DNA from 3 places in the Gordonia sp. DT218 genome. Region 2 is predicted to be linked to each of the others. Evidence: riboswitches for the same ligand, from Rfam matches in the RefSeq annotation. Region 2 holds a riboswitch; each other region holds the start of a gene.

Region 1 (10,361 bases), 590 kb from region 2:
GAACGGGTACCCGAGCAGCACGGTCGGCTGGAGGTCCGGGTCCATGTCCGGGTTCTCGTGGACCCAGCCGAGTGCCGTGCCGAGGACGATGAGCAACAGGCGCTGCTTACGGGGTTCGCTCTCGGGCATCACCCCCACCCGTCGCGCCGCCTCGACGATGTGTTCGCGGGTGATGGTGCTCATCGGTCTGCCGTGGACCAGCGCGAGGACCGCCGTCGCGCGGGCGGTGTTGAAATGCCGGCTCGTCGGTGGCACCTCGTCCAGGGGCTCGATCGCCTCGTCCACCTTGCCGGCGGCGACCGTCAGACGCGCGAGACCGAATGCGGCGGTGACGATCGCGTGATCGGTGAGCCACAGATCGTGGTAGTGGTGCGCGGCGATGTCGAACAATTCGGTGATGCGCCTGCCCTGCTCGTCCGACGACGAGTTCTCGTCGGAGAACCACCGGCCGATGAGCTCGGCCGTCCCCGCGACCGCGAGCTTGGGTGCCACCTCGCCCGGCATCGCCTGCAGGACATCGCTGAACCGCTCATAGGCCAGCTCGGGCTCGTCGTTCATCAGCGCGCAGATGGCCATGTACCACTGCATGCGCCATGAATCCCCGTGGTGTGCGGAGACATCACTGAGCAGTTCCAGTGCGGTGTCGACGTCGTCGAGCTCGAGATGCGCGCGCGCCTCGGCGAGGTCGATCTCCAGCGACGGATGCGGATTGTCGGTCGGCCTGCCGAGCAGCGAGGCGAAGCCGTCGGCGCGTGCCGCATGGATCGAGTCGAGAGTCTGCCGCGGATCGGACAGCGCTGCCGAGGTCAGCAGTGCGGCAGCGGGATCGAGCGGATTGACCAGGGGCAGGGGCAGGGCTCGGGCGATGTCGACGGGGTCGTAGAACGCGGCCTGATCGGGATCGAAGAAACCGTCGACGGGTGCCAGCATCAGGTCGGTGCCGAACGTGGATCGCTGCGGCGTGAACACCGTCGAGAGCGACGGGCGTGGGACACCGGTGTGCGCCGCGACGATTTCGCGGAGGACGTTGAGGACCTGCGTGGTCATCTCGTCCGTCGAGGCGAAGCGCTCGGCCGGATCGGAGGCGGTGGCCCGTTGCAGCAGAAGGTAATACGACGGGTTGTCAGCCAGTACCGAGTTCTCGTCCGGTGACGGTAGGCCGTCGAGGTGGCGGCCGTCCGCCTTGGGTAGGTCCACCGTGAGGGCGGCGAGGGTGCGGCCGATGCTGTAGATGTCGGTCGCGATCTGCGGTCCGGTCTTGACGATCTCGGGTGCCTGGAACCCTGGCGTCCCGTACAGGTGGCCGTAATCGTTGATCGGGGAGACGGCACCGAGGTCGATGAGCTTGACCTCGTCGCTCCCGACCATGATGTTCTCCGGTTTGACGTCGTTGTAGACCAGTCCGACCGAGTGTAGATATCCCACGGCGGGAAGCACTTCCAGCATGTAGGCCATGGCTGTCTCGACGGGAAGCAGGTGGGTGTCGTCTTTCCCGCGTGAACCGGTGGGGGTGCTGTCGCCGCTTCCTCTGCTGGTCGGGCCGCTTGTCGTGGAACTGCCCTCGTCGGTCGTCATCTGCTTCAGCGTCTGACCGCCGATGTACTCCATCACGATGTAGCCGAAGCGATCCCCGTACTCGTTCACGTGCTCGACGAAGTTGTAGATCTTGACGATGCCGGGGTGGTTGACCGATGCCAGGAACTGCCGCTCGGCGACGGCCACCGCCTGCGCCTCGGAATCCGACGAGTTCAGCAGGCCCTTGAGGACCACCGGCCGGTCCGAGACGTTGCGGTCGATGGCGAGGTAGATCCAGCCGAGTCCACCGTGGGCGATCGCGCCGGTGATCTCGTACTGGTCGGCGACCAGGGTTCCGCGGGCCAGCCCGGGCACGAAGGAATAGCGTGAACCGCAATGCGGGCACTCTCCGGTGAGATCGCCCTTTCCCCGGCCGGCGCTGCGCCCTACCGGCTTTCCGCACCGCCAGCAGGTTCGTTTGCGTTCGGCGATGACCGGATTGGCCAGCACCGCATCCTCGGGCTCGATGTCGGTGATCTTGGGCAGTTCGACGAGACCGCTGCCGAGCCGGCGGTCGTGCACCATCGACCGATTACGGGGGATGAGCCGCCGGGACGAACCGAACGCCGCGATTCCCTCGTTGGGGATGGTCGGTCTCGACCGCCCGGAGACCCGGTCGGTCGGGGTGTTGCCCGAGTCCGGCGCCGCAGCCTGGGTTCTGACGTCGAGGTCGGCGAGGTTGGCGGCCTGGGTCCCGACGTCGAGTTCGTCGAAGTCCTCGTCGATCAACTCGTCGCGGCTGACCGCTTGCGTGCCCAGGTCGACCTCTCCCGCCTCGTCGGCGGGAGTTGCTGTGTCGGTGCGCTTCTGGTGCTCGCTCATCTCGCAGTCACTCGTCGGGTCAGTCGCGGTACACGGGTTGTGGCGGTCCGTTGCCCGGACCCAGGATGGACAGCCAGTGATCGTACATCTGTTGCCAACGGCCGCTGATGCGCAGTTCGTTCAACACACCGTTGACAAAGCGCACCATGTCGTCCTGGCCCTTGGGGATGCCGACGCCGTAGTACTCCTCGCCGAGGCTCGGGCCGACCAGCTGCACCCACGGGTCCTGTTCGGCGAGACCGGCGAGGATCGCGTCGTCGGTGGTGGCCGCGTCCACCTGGCCCTGCTGCATCATCACCAGGCAGTCCGCCCAGGTCGTGGTGGTGACCATTCTGGCACGTGGCTGAATTGCCTGGATGCGGCCGATCGAGGTGGCCCCGCGCGCGGAGCAGACCCGTTTGCCCGCCAGATCTGCCGGGCCGTTGATACCGGAGGTCCGGGTGGAGAGGATGCGCTGGGAGGCAATGTAGTACGGACTGGAGAACGCGACGTCCTGAACGCGGTCACAGGTGATGCTCATGGTCTTCACCACGACGTCGACGCTGTGGTCGACGAGGGCCTGGGTGCGTTCTGCGGAGCTCAGCACGCGGTACTCGATCGTGTTCGGGTCGTCGAAGATCGCCTGGGCTATCGCGCGGGCGATGTCGACATCGAAGCCTTGGATGTCGCCGGTGAGGGGATCGCGGAAACTGAACAGGTTGCTCCCGATGTCGAGTCCGACGATCAGGCGTCCGCGACCGAGGATATCGGCCATGGTGGTGTGCTGGGGCATCTGCGCGGGCACCGGCATCGGACCGGGCCGCAGGCTGGCCGTCGCGTCGCAGGTCTCGGAGGTCGGTGCCGGCTCGCGGGCGGCATCGGTCTCCGCGCCCGGCGGGGTGGGCTGCACACCGAATGCGACCGGTGGCGGCGACGGAGGGGCCGGGAACCGCACGCAGCCCGTGGCGGCGACGCAGACGAACAGCAGGACGACCATCGCGCGCACCCAACCCACGCGGGACCTGCCCATCCCGTCGTCGGGTCGCCTCGCGCGTGTGCCCGGGTACCTCATCGGTACTCCCGGATACGCGGGATGAGGCCGACGATCACGGCCACCCCGGCGAACAGGGTCAGCAGCAGGATGCCGGTACCCGTGTATCCGAGTACCCGCTGCGCGGTGTTGATGTCGTCGCGGAAGGAAAGGCGGGTGGTGGTGATCGTGTCGACCAGCGCCCGATCCAGATCGCCGTAGGCCTTCGCTGTCGAATTGGGGCCATCACCCACGGTCATCGTGCGGGCGCGCGCGAAATTGCCCGAGCTCATCTGCGACCGGACCTGCGCGTCGAGTTCCTTCCAGCGGGCCAGGACGTAGTTGGCGTTGTAGAGCTGTCCCGCCGACACCGCGCTCGAGTCGTCGCGATCCTTGCCCAATTGGTCGAGGGTGCGGCCGATATTCGTGGTCGCGTCCGTGAATGTCCGGTCCAGATCGTCCTGATCGCCGCGTCGCACCAGCGACAGTGTCTCCGCGGACCTGGCCTGCTGCGTCATGATGCGCGCCGACGTGAGGTCGCGGAGGGGATCGGCGCCGTCGATGCGCGCGTTGTTGGTCGCCGCGACCGACATGAGACCCGACGCCAGCAGCCAGACCGTGCCCACGATCACCGCGATGAGGGCGGCGAGCACGCCGATGTTGAAGCGGCGACGGGTACGTCTTCGGAGGTATCGGCTGGTCGCGACGAGCCCGACGATGAGCACGATGAGCGCGGCGTACACGCCCCACGGCGGGACGGTGAGGGTGCTCTGCGGATCGGCGATCGATCGGGAGCGACGTTCGTAGAGTCGTTGGGCGGCGGGCAGGATCTTGTCCTGCATCATCGTCGAGGCCTGACCCAGGTATGAGGAGCCCACCGGGTTGCCGAGCCGGTTGTTGGTGCGCGCGGTCTCGATGAGTCCGCTGTATGCCGGGATGTTGATGGCCAGGGTCCGCAGATCGGCGTTCGACTCCCGCTGTGCGGTGGCGTTCTCGGATTCGGCGAGGTCGTGGGTGGTGCCGGCCGCCGTGATCAGCGACGACGACGCCGTGGCCAGCGCGTCGGAGTAGCGCGTGCGGAGTTCCGGGGATTCCAGTCCGCCCGAGATGAACGCCGAGTTCGCCGCGGCGTCGGCGATCGACAGCGAGCTGTAGAGGACCTGCGAGGCCTCCGCGAGCGGCTCGGTCCGGTCGATCATCTCCTGCAGCGTCTGGGTGCGCTTCTCCAGGGTGTTGGATGCGTACAAGCCGGCGGTCAGACAGGCGAGGGCCAGGATCACCAGGATCAGGACGAGCTTGCCCGGGCTGGTGACCGCATAGTGACGCAGGGTGGTCAACGGCGACTGCGCGCGCTGACGCGCGGCGGCGACCAGATCCCGTCGGTCTGCGAGTACCTGCCGGATCGGTGGGGCGGAAGAAGTGGGCCGGATGGTCCGGCCCGCGCGGGTGAGCGCGGTCCGCATGTGCGAGACGTCGCCGGTCACCTCACGGTCCTTCCGAATTCTCCATGTTTCCGGCGTCGCTTTCCGGTAGTGCCGGGCATGCCGGCGTTGGGCTCACGGTCTCCACCTTGTGTGTCGCACCGGGCAGCGCACACGTTTCAGGTACCGGTTTTTCGGTATCGGCGACGATTCCCTCCCGGTCGGGATCGGTGTTCCTCACCGGTCTCAAGCCTAGTCCTCGTCGCCCTGACCGGCTCGACTTGAGCGGCCGTGTCCCCGGGTCGGTGGGATGCAGATCCGCGATGACTTTCCCTGGCCTGTGTCGCGCAACTCACATACCGTGGAGAGGGTCTGGGTCACCGGACGGGAAACCGACGGCAGGAGGCAGGGTGCGCGGAGACGGCGACGGATGGGTGATCGATCCGGACGGTTCGCGCTACTGGGGGCGTCACGGGGCAGCCGGATTGCTGTTGCGGGCACCACTGCCCGACGGTTCCACGGCGATCCTGTTGCAGCATCGCGCGGTGTGGTCACATCAGGGCGGGACGTGGGGGCTTCCCGGCGGCGCGCGCGATTCGCACGAGAGCGCGATCGACACGGCGGTCCGTGAGGCGCATGAGGAGGCCGGTGTCGGCGGTGACGACCTGCACGTGGTCGCGGCGCTCGTCACCCATCAGGCGCCGAGCGGCTGGACGTACACCACGGTCATCGCGGATATCGACGAGCCGGTGCGCACCGTGGCCAATTTCGAGTCCGCGGAACTGCGCTGGGTTCCCGAGAACGACGTGGCGGAACTGCCTCTGCACCCGGCGTTCGGCAACGCGTGGCCGGGACTGCGAGAGCGCATCAGCGCTCTCGACCCCCAGAGCTGATATCCCCAGAGATGATCGGGTCCCGCAGCCGGTTGGCCCCGGCGATCAGGGCGTTGACGTTGGCCTCGTCGCCGGTGGCGCCGTCGCCGTAGGCCCAGCACTGCCGGTCGTCGGCCTCGCAGAGCAGGAATGTCGTCACCGTGCCGCCGACCTCGCGCTGGTGGAGGCTGAGGATCTGTATCGGCGCTCCGATGTCATGGAGCATGGACGTCATCGCACCGATCGGTCCGGCCGCGCTGGCGTGCAGCGTCATGATCCGGTCGGCAAAAGCGATGGTTGCGCGGCAGGTGACCATGTCCTCTCGTCCGGTCTCGATGCTGAACGAGCCGAGCCGGATGGCGCCGGTGGGTGCGTATTCGTCGGTGAATCCTTGCCACGTCATGTCGGCTGCCTCCTCACGCATGCCTCGGGGCAGGGCGCATCCGAATCGGCGAACGAAGGGGTCGGGTGCGAACGGGGCGGGTGCGTCACACGGACAGGGTTGCTGAGAAAGATGAAGGCTGTGCATCTCGTGTCTACGTTTCGGTCGAAGGAAAGGTGACCGACGAGCAGAGAGCGCAACGACCCCGCAGCGGGGGGTCGGTCGATCAGACCCCGCTGCGGCGGGTTACGAGAATGCTCTTCATGCACAACATGATGCCGACCACGATAGACCCGCCCGCCGGGGCGCGGCAACCGGCTTTCGGTCCACTCCGCCAGCGTCGGGTCTTGCGACTGGCGCAGCACACCCCTTCCTGGTGCGACACCCAGCCGTGGCACACGGTGATCACCCAGGGTGACGGCACCGCACGACTGCGGGAGGCGCTTCTCGCCCACGTGGACACCGACGCCCCGGTCAACACCTTCCGGACCACCCGGGCAGACCTGGACGAGGCGGTGTCGTTCGTCAGCGAGTGAGCGCGGTCCGCAGCTCGTGCGCGGCGTCCTGCGCGTCGTCGGCGGCGGTGATCGCCCGGACGACGACGACGCGACCGGCACCGGCGGCCCGGACCTCGGACAGTCGAACGGCGTCGATGCCACCGATCGCGAACCACGGCTTGGGCGGATCGACGGACGCCGTGGCGTGTACGAGATCGAGTCCTGGTGCGGCCCGGCCCGGTTTGGTCGGAGTCGGCCAGCACGGCCCGACGCAGAAATAGTCGACCGCGTCGTCGACGGCCGCGGCCCGCATCTGTACCTCGTCGTGGGTGGACAGCCCGATGGCGACGTCGGGGCCGGTGATCTGCCGGGCGCGGCCGGCGGGCAGGTCGCCCTGACCCACGTGCAGCACGTCGGCCTCGGCGAGGACGGCCAGATCGGCACGGTCGTTGACCCCGAGCAGCGCGTCGTGCCGGCGCGTCAGGTCGCGGAGCCGGGCGAGGATCTCGAGTTCCTCGCGGGCCTCGAGCGTGCCGAACCGCGCCTCACCGGGCGATCCCTTGTCGCGCAACTGGACGATGTCGACACCACCGGCGAGCGCTGCGGAGACGAACTCGATCAGATCGCCACGTTCGCGCCGGGCGTCGGTGCACAGATACACCCGGGCCGATGACAGGCGGGCGGATCTCGGGCCTCGAGTCGGTGTCACGGAGGCAACGGTAGGCTAGGCGTCACGACACGGGAGCCCGGGGTACGACGGGCTGAGAGTGCGGGCCGAACCTCCGCTGACCGTTTGACCTGATCCGGGTAATGCCGGCGAAGGAAGGATGTCCCCCTTGAGCATCGACCGATCTGCACCGAGCATCGACCGATCTGCACCGACACTTGCCGTCGTCGGCGGCGGTGTCATCGGACTGACGTGCGCGCTCGCCGCGGTCGACGCCGGCCACCGGGTCAGGGTCCACGACGCGGGCACCGCCGATCGCGCGGCCTGGGTGGCCGCCGGCATGCTGGGTTCCCTCGGCGAGGGTCACCCCGGCGAGGACGATCTCCTGGCGCTGTCGTCGGCGTCGGTGCGACGCTGGCCGGATCTGGTGGCCCGTTTACGCGATCCGACGGTGATGGCCGCCACCGAGTCGTTGTTTGTCGCGGCGTCGTCGGCAGATGCCGAGTATCTGTCGAACCTCGCCGAGTTCGTCTGGTCCCGCGCGCCGCGGGCGCACGATGATCTCCGGCGGGTCGATCTCGCCGAGATCCGTCGACGCGAACCGGGACTGAGCTCACGTCTGCACGGCGGATACCTGGCGGTGGGGGAGGGTGCGGTGGACAACCGCAGGCTGCTGGGCCGCCTTCGCGACGCCCTCATCGATGCGGGAGCGCAGTTCGTCGACGAGCGGGTGGCCGATCTCGCCGATGTCGACGCCGACCAGATCCTGGTCGCCGCCGGCCTGGGCACACGCTCGCTGGTCCCCGACGTGGCACTCCACGCGGCAAAGGGTGAGATCCTGCGGCTGCGCGGAACGCGATGGTCGGTGGCCCAGCCCGCCCGGGTGATCCGCGCCCGGATGCATGGACGGCAGGTCTATCTGGTCCCCCGCGACGACGGGATCGTCGTCGGCGCAACCCAATACGAGCCGCTGGACGAGAGCGAGGCGAAGCCCGAGGTGGGCGGCGTGACCGATCTGCTCGCCGACGCCGTCGACTTGATGCCGGGATTGCGGACCTATGAACTCGCCGAGGCGGCCGCGGGCCTGCGGCCGTGCACCGCCGACGGACTGCCGATCATCCGGCGCGTCGACGACCGGGTCGTCGTGGCGACCGGGCACGGGCGCAACGGAATCCTGTTGGCGCCCTACACCGCCGACAAGGTTCTCGAACTGCTGACGGATCGCTGGGTCGCTGCAGGCGGACTCAGCAGCACCACGAAAGGAGCTGAGCCATCATGACGATTGTCGTCAACGGCGAGGCGACCGATCTCGCGCCCGACGCATCGGTCGGGGATCTGGTCGCGAAACTGGGGCTCCCCGAGCGCGGGATCGCGGTCGCGATCGACGGTGAGGTGGTTCCTCGTGGCCGCTGGGACCGGACCCTGCACGACGACGCGAGCGTGGAGATCGTGACGGCGGTGCAGGGTGGATAGCCGGATCGCGGCCGTGGCCGACACCCCGTTGCGGATCGCCGACCGTGAGTTGACATCGCGCTTGATCATGGGCACCGGCGGTGCCACCAATCTCGCTGTGCTGGAACGCGCATTGGTGGCGTCGGGGACCGAGTTGACCACCGTGGCGCTGCGGCGGGTGAGTCCCGAGTCCCGGACCGGGATGGTCGAGCTGCTCCGCCGTCTGGACATCGCGATCCTGCCCAACACGGCCGGCTGCCACACCACTGCCGAGGCGGTGCTGACCGCGCAACTCGCGCGTGAGGCCGTCGAAACGCATTGGGTGAAGCTCGAAGTGGTCGCCGACGAGCGCACCCTGCTGCCCGATGCGGTCGAATTAATCGATGCGGCAAGAGCTCTCGTCGACGACGGGTTCGCCGTGCTGGCCTACACCAACGACGACCCGGTCCTCGCCGCGCGGCTGCAGGACCTCGGGGTGGCCGCCGTCATGCCGCTGGGCTCGCCGATCGGAACCGGCCTGGGGATCGCGAATCCACACAACATCGAGATGATCGTCGAGGCGGCGCAGGTCCCGGTGGTACTCGACGCAGGCATCGGCACCGCCAGCGACGCCGCACTGGCGATGGAGCTCGGTTGTGACGCGGTGCTCCTCGCGTCCGCGGTCACCCGCGCCGACGACCCGGAGCGGATGGCGACCGCGATGCGACATGCCGTGATCGCCGGACGGTACGCCGCCGGCGCGGGCCGGATGCCCAAGCGGTTCTGGGCGCAGGCGTCGTCGCCGGCGCGTGCGTAGCCCGTCGACCGGGCCCGATTCCGCGCCGAGCGTGCACAGATCTGCGTCCATCGTGCACAGAATCGTGTCGAGCGTGCGACTGACCACCATGCGGCGCACGGTCGGCGAGAAGCTGCGAACGATCGGCGAGAAACTGCACCCGATGGACGGGGAGTCAGGCGGATTCGACCCGCCACATCTGCGTCCGCGCGACGCACCTGTCGCGACGCCGGGCCATTGCCTGCCGGCGTGAATCCTGCATGTAGGAGCCGAAGGCCGCCTCGTCGGCGAACTCGATGATCTGGGTTTCCAGCGGATGGCCGGCATCGTCGTCGACGTTGCGTACGCGTGTGAGTACCCGGCCCCGGTGCTCGTCGACCAATCGCAGGACATCGTCCTCGTAGGCGTGCAATTCCGACTCCTGGCCGGTGACTGGCCAGAGCAGCACTGTGAACGTCGCCGGCATGCGTACACCCTATGACGACAGGCGGTGTGGAGTACGCGCGGTCCGCGCGGAGATGTCTATGGTCGAGGTGTGCTGACAGTCGAGAAGCTGACCAAGGACTTCGGGCGGACGCGCGCCGTCGACGATCTGTCCTTCCACGTCCGGCCCGGGGTGGTGACCGGGTTCCTGGGCCCGAACGGGGCAGGAAAATCCACGACGATGCGCATGATGCTCGGATTGGATCGACCGACGTCGGGGACCGCGACCATCAATGGTCGCCCGTATCGCGAGCTCGACCATCCGCTGCGGCAGGTCGGCGCGCTGCTCGACGCCGGGTGGGTGCATCCCAATCGCAGCGCCAGGTCGCATCTGCGGTGGATGGCGGCCTCCAGCAGCATCCCAGCGCGCCGGGTCGACGAGGTGATCGAGATGGTCGGTCTCACG
Region 2 (10,361 bases):
CACAGGTCGTACCCGGTGACGACGTCCTCGAACAGACGACGCTGGGCGATGATCCCGAGCACCGACACGAACGTGGGCGCGGCGATGAGGGTCTCATGGCCCATTTCCTGGGCGGCCTTCTCGTTCCAGTGGACCGGGTGGTCGTCCTGCACGGCGCGGGCGTGCTTGCGGACCTCTTCACGCCCGACCTCGTAGTAGTCGTCGACCGTGTAGTTGAAGCCCACCATCTCCCTGGTGTGGGCAGCGATCTCCTCTGGACTGAGTTTCACACCCTTCTTCAACGCGTCGATCCGTTCCTGAACCTCGGCCTCGCTGACTGACATCGGATGCCGCTCCTTTGCTCGACCAATCCGCAGATGGTCGGGATCTCGTGGACGGTCCCTCGACTGCCGAGGGGTTCGGGCGTGGTCCACGGCGGTAAGCGTCGCGTGGAGGGCAACTCCCATCGCTACCGCTCGTTGTGTGGTGCCGTTCCTGCTCTCAGGGGGTCCGGTGACGGAGTCCCCTTGCCACGGTAATGGCTGCGGGCCACCTCATCAGAGGTAGCCCGCGTAATTGCCATTTTCCGCTGAACGCTCAGCGCGATTCCTTGTGCGCCTGATGCTTGCCACAGTTCGGGCAGAACTTCTTGATCTCGAGGCGATCGGGATCGTTGCGACGGTTCTTCTTGGTGATGTAGTTGCGGTGCTTGCACACCTCGCACGCCAAGGTGATCTTGGGGCGAACATCTGTTGAGGAGGCCACTTCGTTGCCTTCTTTCGGGTGGTACGTGGCGGGCTCGGCATGCCCTTTGCGTGTCGGGTCCGAGCTGGTCGGCACCGATGTGTAGCGGTGGAGGGACTCGATCCCTCGACCTCACGATTATGAGTCGTGCGCTCTAACCAGCTGAGCTACACCGCCATGTGGACTGGAGGTCCAGCGAGCCCCCTAACGGAATCGAACCGTTGACCTTTTCCTTACCATGGAAACGCTCTACCGACTGAGCTAAGGGGGCGTGCCCGAACGAACCCGTGAGCTGTTCGAGAGCCTTAACGAGGTTACACACGAACCCAGGCGCTCACCAAATCGCTGGTCAGCGACCGGTGGCGAGCGCCGGAGTTCAGCGTGGACCACGTCGTGGCAGGTATAGGATTCGAACCTATGTAGCTTGCGCGACGGATTTACAGTCCGCTCCCTTTGGCCGCTCGGGCAACCTGCCGTGCCGTCCGTCGGGCCGGGTCATCGGCCGTAAGAACAACGCCGTGAAGAATACAACGAACTCTCGGTGTCGACGCAAACCGGCTGCTCAGCACGGCCTCCCAGGTCCGCACCCGGCCTCCTTCGTGGCGGCTCGAGTAGTTGTTCGACCACCGCACCCCACAGGAGCGCACGGCCGGGCCGATAGGGTGTCACCCATGGCTGATTCATCGTTCGACGTGGTGAGCAAGGTCGACCGCCAAGAGGTCGACAACGCCCTCAACCAGGCCGCCAAGGAGCTGTCGCAGCGCTACGACTTCCGCGGCACCAACACCGGGATCGAGTGGTCCGGCGAAGAGAACATCGTGATCACCTCGGACGCCGAGGAGCGCGCGCAGGCCGGCCTCGACGTCTTCAAGGAAAAGCTCATCCGCCGCGACATCTCGCTCAAGGCGTTCGACGCCGGCGAGCCCGCCGCATCGGGCAAGACCTTCAAGATCAGCGGCAAGATCGTCGAGGGCATCGATTCCGAGCACGCCAAGAAGATCTCCAAGAAGATCCGCGACGAGGGCCCCAAGGGTGTCAAAGCACAGATCCAGGGCGAGGAGCTCCGGGTGTCGAGCAAGAAGCGCGACGATCTGCAGGCCGTGATCTCGCTGCTCAAAGGCGAGGACTTCGGGATCGCGTTGCAGTTCGTGAACTACCGCTAGCGGAGGTCCCCGCCCGCCGATCGAGCCTCGTCCCCTTCCGCCGATCGAGTAGCGGCGACGAAGGAGCCGCGTATCGAGATCACCGCACCCGCTACACGATGCCCAACTCGCGCGCCCGCACACCGGCCTGGAACCTCGACTGTGCGCCGAGCGACGACATCAGGTCGGCGACCCGGCGTCGGTAGGTACGCACACCGAGGCCGAGGCTGCGCGCCGCCGATTCGTCCTTGACGCCTCGGGAGAGCAGGTCGAGCACCTGCGGCGCGAGCCGGCGGATGTCCGCGATCCGCGCGTCATAGGCGGCGAGGTCCGTCGCCGATCGCCAGGCGGCCTCGAACAGCGACGACACCCCCTGCACGGTGTCGGCCTGGGTGATGACGCTGTAACTGCGCCCGCCTGCGGTCCGATCGCCGGCGAGGATGACCAGCCGACGGTCCACAATGATCGTCTCGTTGATCTCGTCGGTGGTGACGCGAATCTCCGCGCCGAACTGGTCGCGGCGCTTGGCCAACTCGTGTGCCGCCACCGGATCGAGGAGGGTCCCGGCCTGGTAGATCTTGCGGACCCGCTGATCGGGCCTGCGTTGCTGCGCCGCCGAGTCCGCGAGTTCCCCCGCGCCGTGTGACCATGCGAAGGTCCACAGATCGTTCGCCGCACAGACGACCTCGGCGGCCGACGCGAACAGATGTGCTGTCCGCTGGAGCAGTTCCTCCTCGCCACGCACGACGGTGACGGAATCAGTGCTGTGCATGCCACATATTGTGCGCCGACCCGGCCCGTCTCCGCAGGCGTGGCAGCTTGTTGCCATCGGCGGCCCCGTCGTCGGCGGCGGAGCCATGCTGGATTCCATGACCACTGATTCGACATCCACAGCCACCATCCCCACCGCCGACGCAGCCGGAACCTGGCAGCTCGGCGACCGCACCGTCAGCCGCATCGGCCTCGGCGCCATGCGCCTGGGCGGCATGCCCTGGGAAGCACCCCGGAGCCGCGACGACGCGCTCGCCGTCCTCCGTCGAGCCATCGAGCTCGGCGTGAACCACATCGACACCGCCGCGTTCTACTTCACTACGACGCGCTCCTCAAACGAACTGATCAGCACGGCCTTGCAGCCCTACCCGGACCATCTCGTGATCACCACCAAGGTCGGACCGAGTCAGTCCAGGGACGGCGAGTTCGAGCCGATGGGTCGTCCCGACCAGTTGCGCGGCCAAGTCGAGGAGAACATCCGTCAGCTGGGCCTCGACCAGCTCGATGTGGTCAACCTGCGCTGGGGCACCACCATGGAGAAGACGGAAGGGTCGCTGGCCGACCACCTCGAGGCGCTGGTCGAGCTGCGCGACGCGGGCCTGCTGCGCAACATCGGCATCTCCAACATCACGGCCGACCAACTGACCGAGGCGATGACCATCACGCCGGTGGTCAGCGTGCAGAACCGATACGGCCTCACCGACCGCGACGACGACACCCTGCTCGAGCTATGCCGTGAACACGGCATCGCATTCGTACCGTTCTTCGCCGTGGCCACCTCCACCTGGGCCTCCCCAGAGGGACCTGACGACACCGGAGAATCCGAGATCGCGACCATTGCCGAAGCACACGGCGCCACCCCGGCGCAGGTCCGATTGGCGTGGACCCTGCAGCGCGGTGCGCATGTGCTCGCGATCCCCGGCACCGGCAACCCGGCCCACCTGGAACAGAACGTCGCGGCCGGCGGCCTCCGACTGACCGCCGACGAGGTCGCCGTGCTCGACCGCATCGCGCCTGCCCGCAGGTAGGACGACGGGCCGGCAGGGCAGTCCCTGACCTGGGACTAGACTGACGATGTCGCGGTTGCGGCGAGCATCCGGAAGGTCACCATCAGCAATTCCCCCGCCCCGATCGACGTCCTCCGTGCACCCCAGCAGGAGTCCCTCCACACCGCTGTACGTGCGAAGACCCCCGCCGAGCGCAATCCACGCGAACCCGATGTGGTCCGATTCAACGGCCGCCTCGCGTTGGTGAACACGAGCACCACACCCCACGAAGCGATGGTCGAGGATCTTCTCTTCCTGCGTGACGTCCTCGACCGCGCCGGGATCGGCTACCTGCTGGTTCGCGGGAACGATGAGCGTCCCGTGCTGGCGATCGACTGGGCGCTGCGCAAGCGCTTCAGGTCGGCGTTGACCGCCGCGTGCGCGGATCATCCGTTCTATGCCAAGACCGTGGGTGCGGGACGGGGTCGGCCCGCCCTGGTCGCCGACGGCGCGTTGTCGACGCACCGCAAAGCCCGCGTGTTCCGTCTGTTCCGACCGCGCGTCCACCTCGCCAGCGGCATGACGTTCGGAGCGGCGACCGGCGTGCAGATCGAATTGTGGACGACGGCAGGTGACGATCTGCTGTTGCCCGTGGCCAATTCGTTGACGCGACGAACGGTCTCCTCACGGGAAGCGGTACGCAGCGAGGTCGAGAGGTTCGGGCGCACATGGCCGACCTTCGAGAAGATGTTCGCCCACCAGGCTTCCGACATCACTTTCGACATCGATCTGGTGTTCTCCTGGGTGGACGGGTCGTCGAAGGAATGGCAGGCTCAGCGCGCCAGGAGGATGCAGAGCCATGTGGTCGGCGAGGGTGACGATTCCGAGGCCCGGTTCCGTCAGATCGACGAGTTGCGGTATGCGCTGCGCAGTGTGCACATGTACGCCCCGTGGATCCGGAGGATCTTCATCGCCACCGACTCGCCGAAACCTGCATGGCTTGCCGATGATCCGCGGGTGACGTTCGTGCGCAGTGAGGAGTTCTTCGCAGATCCGTCGGTCCTTCCGACCCACAATTCGCAGGCTGTCGAGTCCCAGTTGCACCGCATTCCCGGTCTCGCCGAACACTTCCTGTATTCCAACGACGACATGTTCTTCGGTCGTTCCGTGAGCCCGCAGATGTTCTTCTCCCCCGGCGGAGTGAGCATGTTCATCGAGGCACCGATCCGAATCGGACTGGGCTCCAACAACGATCAACGCAGCGGATTCGAGAATTCGGCGCGAGTGAATCGCGGGCTCCTCAGAGATCGGTTCGGCCTGGTCACCACCCGCCATCTCGAGCATGCGGCGACGCCGCTGCGCAAGAGCGTGATGGCGGAGATGGAGGCAAAGTTCCCGGCCGAGTTCGCGGCCACCGCGGCCAGCACCTTTCGGGCGGAGACCAACATCTCGGTCACCAACTCGCTCTATCACTATTACGCGCTCATGAGCGGCCGCGCGGTGGTGCAGCGCTCGGCCAAGGTCAAATACGTCGACACCACAGCGAAATCCGGCCTACGACAGATGGATTCACTCCTGACGAAGCGGTCGATGGACTTCTTCTGCCTCAACGATGGCAGCACACCCGACGTCGACCTGGACGTGCGCACCATCAAGGTCACCCACTTCTTGCAGAACTACTTCCCGATCCCGGCACCCTGGGAAGCCGTCTGAGCGGCTGCCTCGGGGCCGGGTATGCGGACCCCCGCCTCGATCAGTCGCCGCTCGGTCTCCGCCGGGCTCACATATTCACCGACCGTGTCGTAGTCGCCGACCGGGGCCACTGAGTGGACGACGGTTTCCGGATAAACGTGCACCAGATTGAAGCCCTGGGCTCCGTTGCGGCCACGTAAGGCCCCCGCCGGACCGGTGAGATCCTGTGTGTAGCAGGTGGCCGACGCGACCGAGACGGGAATACCGGCAAACATCGCGGTGGTCGAGTAGTGCAGGTGGCCGGCGAGGATGGAGCGCACGTCGCTGCCCCTCAGAATGTCGGCGAGCCGGTGCTGGTCGCGCAACTCCACCAGTACCGCGAGGTCGAGTACACACGGGACCGGCGGATGGTGCATGGCCAGGATGGTGCCGTGTGGCGCGGGCACCGAGAGTTCGGCCGCAAGCCACTCCAATTGATCCTCGGCGATTTCGCCATGATGGCTCCCCGGCACCGAGGTGTCGAGAGCGACGACACGGAGACCGTCGATGTCGTAGACACGATCGATCGGTGCCGCCGAAGGTGCCTCGTCGAGAAGTTCCGACCGGAAATGCGCTCGATCGTCGTGGTTTCCGATGGACCAGATGACCTGCGCACCAATGGATTCTGCGACTTCGTCGACTATCGACCGCAACTTCCGGTAAGCCGCGACCTCTCCCCGATCGGCGAGGTCGCCGGTGAACAGCAGCGCATTGGGGCGCACGTGTGAAGCCTCGACTTCGGCGAGGATCTGCCGCAGTGTCACCTCGCTGTCGACGGCGCCGTACAGCGGGCCGGCATCGCCGACCAGATGCGTGTCACTCAGGTGCAGGATCAGGTGCGACGGATGGGGGTACTCCGACATCCGGATACCGTCTGGACCCCTGTTGCTCATCGGTCTCCTGCTTCCGCCCGCCCGATGTGCAGAGCCCGATTGGGCGCCTGCCTGTGTCCAACCCTAGACGTGTGTGCCTGAGTCGTGTGCTCGCGCGGGCGCATGATCTGATGAAACACGACACGGGGTGCCGCGCCGGCGGCTGAGACCACACCCGCCGAACCTGTCCAGTTAGCACTGGCGAAGGGATGTCCACATGAATGCGCTCGCTCCTGCAGTCTCCGAGCAGATCGTCCTGGTCACCGGCGGCGCCCGGGGCCTCGGCGCCGCGATCACCAAAGCTTTTGCCGCACAAGGAGCCCGGCTGGTCATCAATTTTCACCGCAGCGCGTCGGCCGCGGCCGCACTCGTCGATGAACTCGGCGGCGCCGGGCGGGCGGTGGCTCTGGGCGCCGATGTGACCGACCGTGACGCGGTGTTCGACCTCGTCGCACGGGCTCGGGAACATTTCGGCGCGCCGGTCTGCACCGTGGTCAACAATGCGCTGGCCGACTTCTCATTCAACGGCGACGACCGCGCCAAGCCCGACACCATCGATTGGCAGGCCTTCGACGCCCAGTTCCGGGGAAGCGTCGCGGCCGCGCTCAACACCACGCAGGCGGTCCTCGGCGACATGCGGGCGGCCGGATTCGGCCGCATCGTCAACATCGGCACCAACCTGGTGCAGAATCCCGTCGTCCCCTACCACGACTACACCGCCGCGAAGGCCGCACTCCTCGCCCTGACCCGAACGCTCTCCGCGGACCTGGGCCCCGACGGGATCGCCGTGAACATGGTGTCCGGTGGACTCCTCCGCACCACCGATGCCAGCGCCGCCACCCCGACTGCGGTCTTCGACGCCATCGCCGCGGGCACGCCCCTGCGAACAGTGACGACACCCGACGAATTCGCCGATGCCGTACTGTTTTTCGCGTCGCCGTGGTCGCGGGCGGTCACCGGCCAGAACCTTGTCGTCGACGGCGGGTTGGTCAAAGACTAGGAACAGGGCTACGCGACGCCACTACCCCCGGCCCGACCGCCTCGCCATCTCCTGCAACCGTGCGATGCGGTCGGGTGTCGGCGGGTGGGACGAGAACATCTTCGCGACGTTCCCGCCGCGGAACGGGTTGGCGATCATCATGTGCGACTGCGACTCGATCTTCGGGTCCGGGGGCAGCGGCGCCTGATCGATCCCGCCGCTGATCTTTGCCAATGCCGAGGCCAGCGCCAGCGGGTCACCGGTGAGTTCCGCGCCCGACTCGTCGGCCTGGTACTCACGCGAGCGGGACACCGACATCTTGATCAGCGAGGCTGCCAGCGGTCCCAACAGGCTGATCATCAGCACGCCCAGGATGCCGGGGCCGTTCCCGTCACGGTTACCGCCGCCGAAGAAGAACGCGAAGTTCGCCAGGCCGGTGATGACCGACGCCATCGCACCGGCCACCGACGAGATCAGGATGTCGCGGTTGTAGACGTGCGACAGCTCGTGGCCGAGCACCGCGCGCAGTTCCCGCTCGTCGAGCAGACGCATGATGCCCGCGGTGCAGCACACCGCGGCGTTCTTGGGATTACGGCCGGTGGCGAACGCGTTCGGCGATTCCGTCGGGCTGATGTAGAGCGCCGGCATCGGCTGGCGGGCCGTCGTCGCGAGCTCGCGGACGATCCGGTACAGCACCGGCGCCTCGACCTCGGTGACCGGCTGCGCGTGCATCGACCGCAGCGCCAGCTTCGCGGAGTTGAAATAGACGTAGGCATTCATGCCGATCGCCGCCAGCACCGCCAGCAGCAAGATGGTCGGGCTGCGGAAAAGCGCCCCGATCCCGACGATGATCGCCGACATCAGCCCCATCAGGGCCGCCGTCTTCAGGCCATTGAAGTGCATCTGTCCCTCGTTCTCAGCATTCGACCCGGCGCCCGTCGCCAGGTCCTTCATGTACCGAACGGACGACCGGGCGGCAGAGTTTCCTGCGCGACGTCGCGGCCCGCACACCTCGGTGAACTTTCGGGTAGTCAACTACGCGCGACCAGGGCTTCTACCGCCCATAGCGTTGCTGACATCCACTGGACCACCACCGTGAGGACCCGACCATGTTCACGAAATTCAGTCACACCGGGGAGGTGGCCACACAGGACGAACTACTGTTCACCACACCGTTCGGCTACATGTTCCCCGACGCCGCCCACTCGTCGTCGCGGCTGCTGCCCAATTCCCCCGAGACCCTGGCTGCGCTCAAACAGCTCGGCGACGCGATGGCCACCGACGTGGTTGCCAACCCGAACGACTCGGGCATCCCGGCCGTCTTCACCTATTTCGGTCAGTTCATCGACCATGACCTCACCGCCCGCACCGACCGCGACTCGACCATCTCCACGCTCGGGCGCGGTGAACCGGTGAACCCACGCAACCCGGACGAGGTCACCGCGAGTCTGCGCAACGGGCGTCGTCCACAGCTCGACCTCGATAGCGTTTTCGGCGATGGGCCGTCACTGGCCGCAGGCTCCACCACCGAGTCCGATGATCTGTACGACGCCGATCTCAGACTGGTGGTCTTCAACCCCGCAGGCCGTCGGGACGTGCCGCGTGACACGGCGAACCGCAGCGCCCGAATCGCCGACTCGCGAAACGACGAGAATCCCAACATCTCCGCACTGCACTGCGCGTTCCTGTTGTTCTACAACAAGATCTACGACGCACAGGTCGCCGGCACGCCAGCCTGCAAGCACGTCCGGGCACGCCAGCTGACGCGTTGGGCTTACCAATACGTGGTGGTGCAGGATTATCTCGCCAAGGTCTGCGACCTCGCCGTGGTGATCGACACACTCGCCAACGGGCCCCGCTTCTACGGCAACTCGGCCGGTCCCGGCCAGACGTTCATGCCCCTCGAATTCTCCACCGCTGCTTTCCGTTTCGGCCACACGATGATCGACCACGCTATCAGCTCAACGGTGCCACGCCCGCGCTCGACGTGATGAAGATCCTCGGCCCGTCGCAGGGGCTCAACAACGACCCGACGCAGTCGAATCCGGACTTCTTCGACGACGCCGATCCAGTGAAGTATCAACTCAAACCCAGTGTGACTCTGGACTTCAACTTCTTCACCGGCACCAGCGCGAACGTGCAGTTCGCGCGCAAGGTCGACTCCAACATCGCCGCGGGTCTGGGTGACCTGCCACTGGGCACCCGCCGGGACGATCCGATCCTGGGGCACCTGGCCAAGTCGAATCTCGTTCGCGGCTACAGTCTCTCGGTGCCGTCGGCACAGGCCTGTTGCGAAGCGATGGGTGTGAAACCGATGACGCTCAGCGAGATGGCCGACACGATGAACGGCGAAAGCGCAGCGGTCGCACAGATCTTGACCACCACCGCGCTGGGCCAACGCACCCCGCTCTGGTACTACATCCTCCGCGAGGCGGGCGCCCAGGCGGGCGGCGAGCATCTCGGCGAACTCGGCAGTCGCATCGTCTGCGAGACCATCATCGGTTCCCTGAAGTCCGACCCGAACAGCTACCTCAACGCCAACGATCTCGCGGTGACGCCCTCGGGGGTCGACGTCGGCGGAAAGGTGATCGGGACCCTCACCGACCTGATCAACCACTCGGGAGCGGGGCCGGTCGGCCCGTGACCGCCGCTACCCGGTCCGGTCGATCGTGTACCGCACCAACGACGACAATGCCGTGTGCGCAGGCCCCTCGGGCAACTGTGCGAGTTCGGCCTCGGCCTCGTCGGCGTAGGCACGGAGACGGTCGTGCGCGGCAACCATGCCCGACGACGCGTTGAGCACCTCGATGGCATCGGTGACCACCGCGTCGTCGGTCACCGGCCGCGCCGCGCCGGTCTGCGGATCGCAGAGGAGTTCCCGCAGCCGCGTGGCCGCGGCATCGTCGGCGCGCAGCGCATAGAGCACCGGCAGGGTGTGCACGCCCTCGCGCAGATCGGTGCCCGGCGTCTTGCCGGAGTCACCGGTCGCCGAGCTGATGTCGATGATGTCGTCGGAGATCTGGAAGGCGGTGCCGATGATGTCGCCGAGTCGGGACAGCCGCTCGATGCGGTCGGGCGCCGCGTCCGATGCCATCGCGCCGAAGCGTCCGGCCGCCGCGATGAGCGAACCGGTCTTCTCCCACACGACCTGTAGGTA
Region 3 (10,361 bases), on a different contig from region 2:
TGGCCGTCCGGGCCCCGGATTCCGCGACCGCTCGGGCATACGCGAGCCAGATCGGTTCCGTCGCCCGACCCGATCTGCTGGTCGAACCACACTCGGTCGATCTGTTCACCGGAACGATCTGGTCGAATCTGGTCGTCGACCGACGCAGTGCGCCGCCCCGGGCCGCGGTCGTCGAACTCCTGGAGGCCCTCGGAAGCCTGGACATCCTGGGCGGCGGCGGCGTCGAGGCTCTCGACACCCCCGTCTCGGATCGCGGACTGTCACTGTCCGGAGGGCAGCGACAGCGACTCGCGCTGGTGCGCGCCCTCATCCGGGACCCGCGCACTCTCGTCCTCCACGATCCGACGACCGCGGTCGACGCCATGACCGAGCGCGTCATCGCCGAAGCGGTGTACCGGCGTCGACACGGTCGCGGGGCGACCCGGACGACGACCGTGATCACCAACAGTCCCGCATGGCTCAGGGTGGCCGATCGTGTGGTCACGCTCCCCTCGGGTGCCACGGAGCCCGCTTCATGACGGCGTTGCGGGTCGCCGATCGAGCGGAGACGTCGCGCTGGCTGCTCAAGGCCGTGCGGGCCAGGCCAATGCTGACCGCGACCGTCGCGATGCTCTGCGCGGTGACCGCCATCTGTGCAGTGATTCCCGTACTCGCACTCGGGATTCTGGTGGATCGGGTGAGCAGCCAAGCGACCGCGGGATCGTTGATCCCGGTCGCACTGCTCGCCGCGTGCGCAGCCGTCGTCGGTGGGCTGGCCGCCGGTGCGACCATGTATGCGGTGGCACGCCTCGGGGCCGACGTGATCGCCGATCTACGCGCCGAGGCAGTGGATGCGGCCCTTCACCTTCCGCGCGCGACCATCGAGGTGGCCGGCCGCGGCGATGTGCTCTCGCGGGTGAACAACGACGTGACCGTCATCAATCGCGCGGTCACCACGGTAGTGCCGACGGTCGTGACCGCGGCAGCTCTCACCGTGGTCAGCGTGATCGCGATGGCCGGACTCGATTGGCGGCTGGGCCTCGCCGGTTTCAGCGCCATCCCGTTCTACGTCGCGGCCCTGCGGTGGTACGTCCCCCGTTCGGCACCCGTTTACGCCGCGGAACGCGCCGCCGCGGCCGAACGCGCACAAGCCGTCGTCGAGTCGGCGACCAGTCGCGACACCGTCCTTGCCTACGGCCTGCAGGACCGTGAGCTCGACCGTATCGAGGAGGCCTCGCTGCGCACCCGGGACCTCGCGGTCTCGGTGTTCACCCTGTTCACCCGCCTGGTCGGCCGGGTGAACAGAGCCGAGTTCGTCGGTCTGGCAGCGATTCTCTCGATCGGCTTCTGGCTCGTGTCGACGGACGCCGTCACGGTCGGTGCGACGACCGCCGCCGCTCTGCTCTTCCATCGCCTGTTCAACCCGATCGGGATGATCCTCTACAGTTCCGCGGAGTTGCAGCTGGCAGGCGCCGGTCTCACCCGACTGGTCGGTGTCGTCGAGACGAAGTCGTCGGCACCCGATGAGGATTCCGACGTCGACACACCGGTCTCACCGGTCAGCCAGGCGGGATTGACACTGCGCGACATCCACTTCGGCTATACACCGGATCATGCGATTCTCCGTGGTCTCGACCTCGACATTCCCCGGGGCCATCGACTCGCGCTGGTCGGCGCCAGCGGCGCCGGCAAGTCGACGGTCGGCGGCCTGATCGACGGCACCCTCGCGTGCGACCACGGAGAGATACTCAAACCGGCTGCCGCACAGGTCTTCACCATCAGCCAAGAGGTACACGTGTTTGCCGGACCGCTCATCGACGATCTCCGTCTGGCAGCGCCGGCCGCCACCCGCGCGGAAGCCTTCGAGGCGTTGGCCATCGTCGGTGCCGACGGGTGGGTGCGGTCATTGCCATCGGGGATCGACACCGTGGTCGGCGAGGGCGGGTTCCGCCTCGGCGAGGCTCGAGCGCAACAGGTCGCGCTGGCCCGTCTGGTGCTCGCCGACCCCGAGATCGCGATCCTGGACGAGGCGACGGCAGAGGCCGACAGCGACCAGGCCGCCGACCTCGATCGGGCGGCGTTGGCGGCAACCGCGGGACGCACGACATTGGTGATCGCACATCGACTCTCCCAGGCGCTCACCGCGGATTCCGTCGCGATCATCTCCGAAGGCGTCATCACCGAACACGGCCCTCCGGACACACTCATCCGTGCGGGAGGCGAATTGACGCGGCTGTGGGACACCTTCCATGCGCAGCGCCCGGGCCACGATGACCATTCCGGTCCGGCCGAACATCCACCGCAGACAATCTCAACCGACATGAGGACTCACCGATGACCCCCACGACGTCAGACAACCACCGCGTCTCGTAACTCGACAACGGTGAGGCGACACCACTGATGGCCCGATTTGTGGCCCGGTTTGTGGAGCGCCCGAGCACATTCGGTTGGTAGCGGCCCGACGACCGTTCATTCGCTCAGGATTCGGGCGCGCCCGCTCGCCAGTACGCCTGCGCCTTCACACCCGCCTTGCCGAGTTTGTAGTCGTTCTTGAACGAGGCCGACACCGCCCGGGTGGCCTTCATGTCCAGGGCGACCCAGCCGAAATGGCCTGTCGCGTCGAACGCCGCATCGCGAACGGCCTCGATGAGGGCGTCTCCACCGCGGTCCCGTTTGATCCAGTTGACGGTGTCCTGGTCGCGAAGCCGCAACGGCAGCGACTTGTCGGACTCGTGCGCGTACTCGAACCAGACGGTGGCCGGGGTCGACGGATTCGCCGACACCGAGATCGCGTCGAGCAGCGAGTTGATCGCGGGCAGCGCGGCCGTGTCCCCGGCGATCAGCCAGCCGGCCGGCGCGGGCTCCGGGATGGCGAACTTGGACCCCATGAAGGTCGACGAGATCGTCTCCCCGGGCTCCGCGGCCTCGGCCCACCGGGTCGCCGCGCCGTCGTGCATCGCGAACTCGAGGTAGAACGAATCGGTCGCCGGCTCCGGGTCGACCAGGGTATAGGCGCGCTGATGCAGCTTGCCGTGCTTGTTCTCGAACCAGATCCGGACCCACATGGTCGGATGGACCGGACGGTCGGTGAGCAGGCCGCCGCCGGTGAACCCCAGTCGGATGTACTCGTCGGTGATCCTCTCGTTGCTCGTGACCGTGAGCTCGTAGTCGTCGGCACCGAACAGTTTGAGGACGGCCCCCTGCCAGCCGCGCGATTTCGACTTCGTCATTTCCGCCATCTGGACGACCCCTCCTCGGAGAACAGGCATTCGCTCTCAGGGTAGCCTACGCTAACTGTCCAACTTCCTTCCCGCGGAGGATCATGCCGGCGCGAGCGGCACCAGCCCGGGATGTGCGTCGAGATAGCTCTTGGTGAACGAGCACACCGGCCGAAGTCGGGCGCCTTGGCCGCGGACGTAGTCGACGGCACCGCGCATCAGACGTGTGCCGAGTCCGTGACCGGTGTATTCGTCGTAGAGAACGGTGTGCAGGATGGTGATCGTCCGCTTGCCGTCCACGCAGTCGGTGCTGTACCCGAGGACGCCGACGAGGTCGCCGGCCACCCACAGCTCGAACCGCTCGCGGACCGGGTTGTGCACGACCTGCGAAATCTGCTGCAGGATCGCCTGCGCAGATTGCGGTGGCCGAGATCGATGTTTCCGTTGCATGAGCCCTCCGGCGCATCGGGAGATGACCCGATGACAGGACTCCCCTTCCCACCAGCGGACCTGGGACCATCTGTGATCCCGGTCACAAACCATACCCTACGATCCCGTAGGTATCAGGAAACCGGCACAGGCTTTCGCGTGGGTAAGTATCGCGCGGTACGGGTGCACTGGTCGCCGAGGTCGTTCGGCACGTAGGGTGTCGGATAGGCCGATCGGCCGCACAATTGCACAACGCGGGGGCTCCCACGATCACCGGGGGCTGAGATGGCGACAGGCGGTCGCCGACCGCCCGAACCTGTCCGGATAATGCCGGCGTAGGGAGCCATCATGGGAACACCCGTATCTGAATCCGTCGTGACCACCGGTCCGATCGAGGGCAGCCACAAGCACTACCACGAACTCGATCACCTGCGGATTCCCCAACGACGCATCGAACTCACCAACGGTGAACACCTCGACGTCTACGACACGTCCGGCCCATACACGGACGCGACCGCGACGATCGACGTCGAGCGCGGTCTGGCGCCCACCAGGGATTCCTGGCACCGTCCGGACGCGATCGACGGCGCGTCGACCCAGCTCGCGTGGGCACGTGCCGGCATCGTCACCGACGAGATGCGCTACATCGCCGCTCGCGAGGGCGTCGACGAGGAACTCGTCCGCAGCGAGGTCGCCGTCGGACGGGCCGTCATCCCGGCCAACCATCGTCACCCGGAGTCCGAGCCGATGATCATCGGCAAGGCGTTCGCGGTGAAGGTGAACGCCAACATCGGCAACTCCGCGGTCACCAGCTCGATCGCCGAGGAGGTCGAGAAGATGGTGTGGGCCTCACGCTGGGGCGCCGACACGATCATGGACCTGTCCACCGGCAAGGACATCCACATCACCCGCGAGTGGATCCTGCGGAACTCACCGGTCCCGGTGGGCACCGTACCGATCTATCAGGCCCTCGAGAAGGTCAACGGCGACCCCACCAAGCTGACGTGGGAGATCTACCGCGACACCGTGATCGAGCAAGCCGAACAGGGCGTCGACTACATGACGGTGCACGCGGGTGTCCTGCTGCGCTATGTGCCGCTGACGGCTCGCCGCGTCACCGGCATCGTCTCGCGCGGCGGATCGATCATGGCGGCCTGGTGTCTCGCGCACCACGAGGAATCGTTCCTGTACACCCACTACGACGAGCTGTGCGAGATCTTCCGCCGCTACGACATCACGTTCTCACTGGGCGACGGTCTGCGGCCGGGATCGATCGCCGACGCGAACGACGAGGCGCAGTTCGCCGAACTCCGGACGCTCGGCGAACTGACGAAGATCGCGAAATCGCATGGTGTGCAGGTGATGATCGAAGGCCCGGGCCATGTCCCGATGCACAAGATCGCGGAGAACGTCCGGCTCGAGGAGGAACTCTGCGAGGAGGCGCCGTTCTACACCCTCGGACCGCTGGCGACCGACATCGCGCCCGCCTACGACCACATCACCTCGGCGATCGGCGCAGCACTCATCGCCCAGGCGGGTACCGCGATGCTGTGTTACGTCACGCCGAAGGAGCATCTGGGACTGCCGAACCGCGACGACGTCAAGGTCGGAGTGATCACCTACAAGATCGCCGCCCACTCCGCCGACCTCGCCAAGGGCCACCCCGGCGCGCAGGAACGTGACGATGCATTGTCCAAGGCGCGCTTCGAGTTCCGTTGGACAGATCAGTTCAACCTCGCGCTCGACCCGGACACCGCCCGCGAGTACCACGACGAGACGATGCCCGCCGAGCCGGCCAAGACGGCTCATTTCTGCTCCATGTGCGGACCGAAATTCTGCTCGATGCGGATCTCCGCGGACGTCCGCACCTATGCCGAGGAGAACGGGCTCGTGACGGCCGAGGACATCGACCGCAAGATCGCCGAGGAGATGGCCGCGAAGTCGGCGGAATTCGTCGAGGCGGGAAAGCACGTCTACCTCCCGCTTGAGGCGACGACCGGCGGTTCCCCCGCCAGATGAGCGACGACCTCGGACTGCCGACCGCCGCACCGGGTGTCACGCCGGCCCGCGTCCTGACGATCGCGGGGTCGGACTCGGGCGGCGGTGCCGGCATCCAGGCCGACATGCGCACCTTCGCGCTGCTCGGCCTGCACGCGTGCGTGGCGGTGACCGCGGTGACTGTGCAGAATTCGTTGGGCGTCCAGGGATTTCAGGAGATCGAACCGGAGACGGTCGCCGCGCAGATACACAGCGTGGTCACCGACATCGGGGTCGGGGCGGCCAAGACGGGCATGCTCGCGTCGGCGCCGATCATCGAGGCGGTGGCCGACGCGTGCATCGACCTCGGCATCGGACGCGACCGCGGAGTTCCCCTCGTCGTCGATCCGGTGTGTGCGTCGATGCACGGCGACGCACTGCTGGCCACCGAGGCCCTGGACACGTTGCGCACCAGGCTGATTCCCCTGGCGACGGTGGTCACCCCGAACCTCGACGAGGTCCGCCTGATCACCGGGATCGACGTGGTCGACGCGACGTCCCAGCGCGCGGCGGCCCACGCCCTGCATGATCTCGGCGCGCTCTGGGCTCTGGTGAAGGGCGGACATCTGCGATCGTCCGACCACAGTCCCGACCTTCTGTTCGACGGCGACGAGTTCCACGAGTTCGTCCACCCGAGGATCGCCACGACCCACGACCACGGGGCGGGCGACACCCTGGCCGCCGCCATCGCGAGCGCGCTCGCCCACGGCTATTCGGTCCCCGACGCCGTGTCGTTCGCCAAGCGATGGGTCACCCGCGGGCTCGAATCCGCCTACCCACTCGGCGCCGGGCACGGTCCGGTGAACCCGCTGTGGCGGGTCACCGCCCCCTGATACCCGCACCCCGTCCCGTCCCGTCCCGTCCCGTCGACAGCAACCCATATCCCGCCGACAGCAACCTCAATTCCGCCGACAGCAACCTCGATCCTGCCGACGGCAACGCGAATCTCGTCGAGAGCAACGTTCCCCGGCTTCCCCCGGCGCGGCCCGAAGCGCGCCCACGCGGTCTGAGTATCGTCGTCGGCGCCCTGGGGTGTTGCTCTCGACGAGATTCGCGTTGCTGTCGACGGGATATGGGTTGCTGTCGGCGAGAAACTGGTTGCTGTCGGCGGGATTCGGGTGGGGGTTGGCGGGGGTGGGGGTCGGCAGGGCGGGCTACTTTTGCCAGCCCACGTCCTCCACCGGGCCGATGTAGAACTGCCCCGCACCGTAATTGGCGAGGTTCTCCTTGACCGCGATCATCGCCGGACCGTTGAACAGCGGTAGATCGGAGTACTGCGCGAACGCCTGCCGTTCCACCTTGTTGCCGGCGGAGATCTGGGCCATCGGCTCCGGGATCTGTGCCACCCGGGCGATCTCGGCATCGAGCTCCGGTGATCCGGCGCCGGCCTTGTTCAGCTGCGATCCCTCGCACCACGTCTGGCAGAGGTAGGCCATCCCGAACGGATCACTGGACGAGAATCCCATCAGGAACAGGTCGAATTCCTTGTTCACGACGACCTTCGAGAAATCCGAGGACGGTCGCTGGGCGATCACCACGTCCACGCCGATCTGCTTGAGGATGGCCTGAAAGGCGCGACCCAGGTTCTGGATCGCCGGCGAATCGGACAAGATCGGCAGCGACAACGACAGCCGCCGGCCGTCTTTCATCCGGATGCCGTCGTCGTCATCTCCGACCCGCCAGCCGGCGTCGTCGAGGAGCCTGCGCGCACGGTCGGGGTCGTAGTCGACCACGCCCTTGACGTTGTCCTCGTAGCCGGGCTGGAACGAGTACATCTGCAGCGATCCGGGCAGCGGCTCGGTGTAGTTGAGCCCGGTGAATCGGATGCGTGCCAGCGTGTTCCGGTCGACGCCGCGAAGCACTGCCTCGCGCACCCGCCGATCGTTCAGGATCGGCGTGTCCAGATTCACCACCAGGAGGGACTGTTGCGGCGAGGCCGCGGTCCGGATCGTGACGCCCCCCATCGTGATCACCTGGGCCCGTGAGTCCTTGCTGCCGACCCCGATCGCATCGAGCTCCCCATTGCGGAACGCATTGATCGCGGCCTGGTCCTCCATCTGCCGGAACGCCCGCCGATCGAGTTTGCCGGGGTTGCCCCACCATTGCGGGTTGCGCTTGAACACGACGACGCCGGTGTTCTGATCGTAGGAGCCGATGGTGTACGGCCCGGCACCCCATTCCGCGTGCGGGTTCTGCAGGTACGCGCGGTTGTAGAGATCTGCGGTGCTGACCTTCGGGTTCAGCAGGTAGTTGAAGAGCCCGTCCGGCCAGGCCCACACACCCTTGAACCGGACCACCGCCTGTCGATCGTCGACTCCCCTGGCGACGGATTCGATCTGGTCATAGCCGTCGGTCGAACTCACGATGTAGTTCGGGTCGGCACCGCTGCTCGACCGCCAGGTGTTCACGAAGGAGCGATAGTCGATCGGCGCGCCGTCGTTGTAATGGGCCTTCGGGTTGATGGTGTACGTGACCACCGTCTTGCCGTCCACCAGTTCTTTGCGGACGTCGGTGAGGTAATCGCGGTTGAACGAGTAGGTGCCGTCGGGCGCGAAGTAGGCCAGGGTCGGGTTGTACCAGCGCCAGAGCAGGAGGGTGTACGCGGAGCCGTCGGCCTGGAAGGTGTTCCACTGCGGACTCACCTCGGTGATCGCCGTGGTCAGGCTCCCGCCGTCCCGGACGTTCGCCCGCGGTTGCGGGTTGAGGTCGGCACCGGTCGTCGAGATCACCGAGTCGTCCAATCGCACGCCACAGCCTGCACATCCCATGATCGCCAGGGAGAACACGAGGATCAACACGACGAATCGCTTCACGACGCCTCCTGTGACATCGGCATCCGGTCCGTGAAGTGGCACGCCGCACTGTGGTCGGCGGCCGCGCCCGCCAGGACAGGTTCCTCATCCCGGCACCGGGCCCGCTCGGTCTCGGCGAGAGTGAGATGTAGTGGACACCGGCCCACGAACGCACACCCGGCGATCTCGTCGGTGGGACTCGGCTGCTCGCCGCGCAGCACGATCGGTGTGCGGGCACGCTCGGCACGTGGGTCCGGAATCGGGACGGCCGACAGCAGGGCCTGGGTGTACGGATGCCTCGGCTCGTCGAACACCGTGGCGGTCGGACCCACCTCGACGAACCTGCCGAGGTACATCACCGCAACCCGGTCGGCCATGTGCCGAACCACCGAGAGATCATGTGCCACCACGAGATACGCGACGTCACCGTCGGCCTGCAACCGACGGATGAGATTGACGACGTCGGCCTGTACCGAGACGTCGAGCGCCGAGAGCGGCTCGTCGAGGATGATCAGTTTGGGATCGGTCGCCAGCGCTCGCGCAATGGCGAGGCGCTGGCGCTGTCCGCCCGAGAAGGCCGACGGATAGCGGTCGGCGTGCGCCGGATCGAGTCCGACCCGCCGCAGTAGTCCGCCGACGCGTTCTTCGGTGTCGTGCTTGGACAAACCCAGTGCGCGCAACGGTTCTCCGACGACGTCGAAGGCGGTGAACCGCGGATCGAGCGCTTCCGACGGGTCCTGGAAGACGATCGCCATCTCGCGCCGCAGGACCCTGGCCCGTCGTCGGGACAGTTCGGCCGGGTCGATCCCGGACAGTCGGACGACGCCTGCCGGCTGCCCGAAATCCATCACCTCGAGCAGGGTGGTGGATTTCCCGCTGCCCGACTCGCCGACGATCGCCATCGTCTCACCGCGGCGGATGTCGAAGGAGACCCCGTCGACCGCCCGAACCGTCCCGACCCGGCGCTTCATCATCCCACTGGTGAGCGGGAACTCCTTACGCAGGCCGGCGACTTCGAGAATCACCGGCCGGTCGTTGCCGCCCGGCGCGACCGGCTCGCGGGTCCCGACGGCGGGTTCGCCGTAGACGGGCTGTCCGTCGATGGTGGCGTCGTCGCCGATCTCCGGCGCACGGACACACGCAGCCGCATGCCCACCCGCCTCGGCCCCGGCTCCCGCAGAGTCAACGGCCCCGTCCCCGCCGACGACGGGTGTCAATTCCGGTTCGTACCGGAGACATTCGTCGATCGCGATCGGACAGCGTGGTGCGAACTGGCAGGCCGACGGCGGATCGATGAGCACCGGCGGTGTACCGGGGATCGGCGTGAGCGATTCGGCGATCCGGTCCACTCGCGGCACCGCCCCGAGCAGCCCGATCGTGTAGGGCATCCGTGGTGTGTCGAACAGTGGTTGCGCGGCGGCGCGTTCGACGGCCCGGCCCCCGTACATCACCACCACGTCGTCGGCGGCGCCCGCCACCACCGCGAGATCGTGGGTGATGAGCAGGATGGCCGCACCGGTCTCGGCCTGCGCAGTCCGCAGCAACGACATGATCTGCGCCTGGATGGTGACATCGAGGGCGGTGGTCGGTTCGTCGGCGACGATCACCGCAGGATCGTTCGCGATGGCCATCGCGATCATCACGCGCTGGCGCATACCACCGGACAGTTCGTGCGGGAATGCCTTGACCCGCCGGGCGGGGTCCGGGATTCCCACGAGCTCGAGTAGCTCGACCGCCCGTGCCATCGCCGCCTTGGTACCGATCTCCTGATGCGCCTTGAGCGCCTCGACGATCTGGGCACCGACGGTGAAGACGGGCGTCAACGACGAGAGCGGGTCCTGGAAGATCATCGAGATCTCCCGCCCCCGGATCGTCGACATCTCCTTGTCGGCCAGCCCGAGCAGTT

The links. A riboswitch is a leader RNA that binds a small molecule or an ion and turns the genes downstream of it on or off. The one in region 2 is predicted to bind thiamine pyrophosphate.
Region 1: another riboswitch for thiamine pyrophosphate. It lies ahead of thiO (glycine oxidase ThiO); the one in region 2 lies ahead of ACPXCG_RS14675 (3-oxoacyl-ACP reductase).
Region 3: another riboswitch for thiamine pyrophosphate. It lies ahead of thiC (phosphomethylpyrimidine synthase ThiC); the one in region 2 lies ahead of ACPXCG_RS14675 (3-oxoacyl-ACP reductase).

The regions. Positions count from the first base shown of each region.
Region 1 covers NZ_JBNCNS010000003.1:96,930-107,290, forward strand. The annotation lists gene ACPXCG_RS11935 (tetratricopeptide repeat protein) at 1-2,397, opposite strand, end outside; gene ACPXCG_RS11940 (glutamate ABC transporter substrate-binding protein) at 2,417-3,373, opposite strand; gene ACPXCG_RS11945 (hypothetical protein) at 3,445-4,890, opposite strand; gene ACPXCG_RS11950 (NUDIX hydrolase) at 5,238-5,720, shown strand; gene ACPXCG_RS11955 (hypothetical protein) at 5,695-6,102, opposite strand; gene ACPXCG_RS11960 (hypothetical protein) at 6,345-6,617, shown strand; gene thiE (thiamine phosphate synthase) at 6,607-7,287, opposite strand; TPP riboswitch at 7,307-7,421, shown strand; gene thiO (glycine oxidase ThiO) at 7,406-8,524, shown strand; gene thiS (sulfur carrier protein ThiS) at 8,521-8,718, shown strand; gene ACPXCG_RS11980 (thiazole synthase) at 8,711-9,493, shown strand; gene ACPXCG_RS11985 (DUF1330 domain-containing protein) at 9,648-9,938, opposite strand; gene ACPXCG_RS11990 (ABC transporter ATP-binding protein) at 10,008-10,361, shown strand, end outside.
Region 2 covers NZ_JBNCNS010000003.1:684,027-694,387, reverse strand. The annotation lists gene ACPXCG_RS14725 (fused (3R)-hydroxyacyl-ACP dehydratase subunits HadA/HadB) at 1-323, opposite strand, end outside; gene rpmG (50S ribosomal protein L33) at 577-744, opposite strand; tRNA gene ACPXCG_RS14715 (tRNA-Met) at 827-900, opposite strand; tRNA gene ACPXCG_RS14710 (tRNA-Thr) at 922-994, opposite strand; tRNA gene ACPXCG_RS14705 (tRNA-Tyr) at 1,118-1,198, opposite strand; gene ACPXCG_RS14700 (YajQ family cyclic di-GMP-binding protein) at 1,395-1,886, shown strand; gene ACPXCG_RS14695 (hypothetical protein) at 1,978-2,637, opposite strand; gene ACPXCG_RS14690 (oxidoreductase) at 2,735-3,664, shown strand; gene ACPXCG_RS14685 (stealth family protein) at 3,917-5,335, shown strand; gene ACPXCG_RS14680 (phosphodiesterase) at 5,299-6,246, opposite strand; TPP riboswitch at 6,360-6,452, shown strand; gene ACPXCG_RS14675 (3-oxoacyl-ACP reductase) at 6,443-7,225, shown strand; gene htpX (zinc metalloprotease HtpX) at 7,247-8,107, opposite strand; gene ACPXCG_RS14665 (peroxidase family protein) at 8,314-9,195, shown strand; gene ACPXCG_RS14660 (hypothetical protein) at 9,195-9,848, shown strand; gene ACPXCG_RS14655 (polyprenyl synthetase family protein) at 9,855-10,361, opposite strand, start outside.
Region 3 covers NZ_JBNCNS010000001.1:1,421,463-1,431,823, forward strand. The annotation lists gene ACPXCG_RS06590 (ABC transporter transmembrane domain-containing protein) at 1-518, shown strand, start outside; gene ACPXCG_RS06595 (ABC transporter ATP-binding protein) at 515-2,317, shown strand; gene ACPXCG_RS06600 (siderophore-interacting protein) at 2,457-3,218, opposite strand; gene ACPXCG_RS06605 (GNAT family N-acetyltransferase) at 3,300-3,647, opposite strand; TPP riboswitch at 3,871-3,985, shown strand; gene thiC (phosphomethylpyrimidine synthase ThiC) at 3,975-5,645, shown strand; gene thiD (bifunctional hydroxymethylpyrimidine kinase/phosphomethylpyrimidine kinase) at 5,642-6,496, shown strand; gene ACPXCG_RS06620 (ABC transporter family substrate-binding protein) at 6,818-8,476, opposite strand; gene ACPXCG_RS06625 (dipeptide ABC transporter ATP-binding protein) at 8,473-10,361, opposite strand, start outside.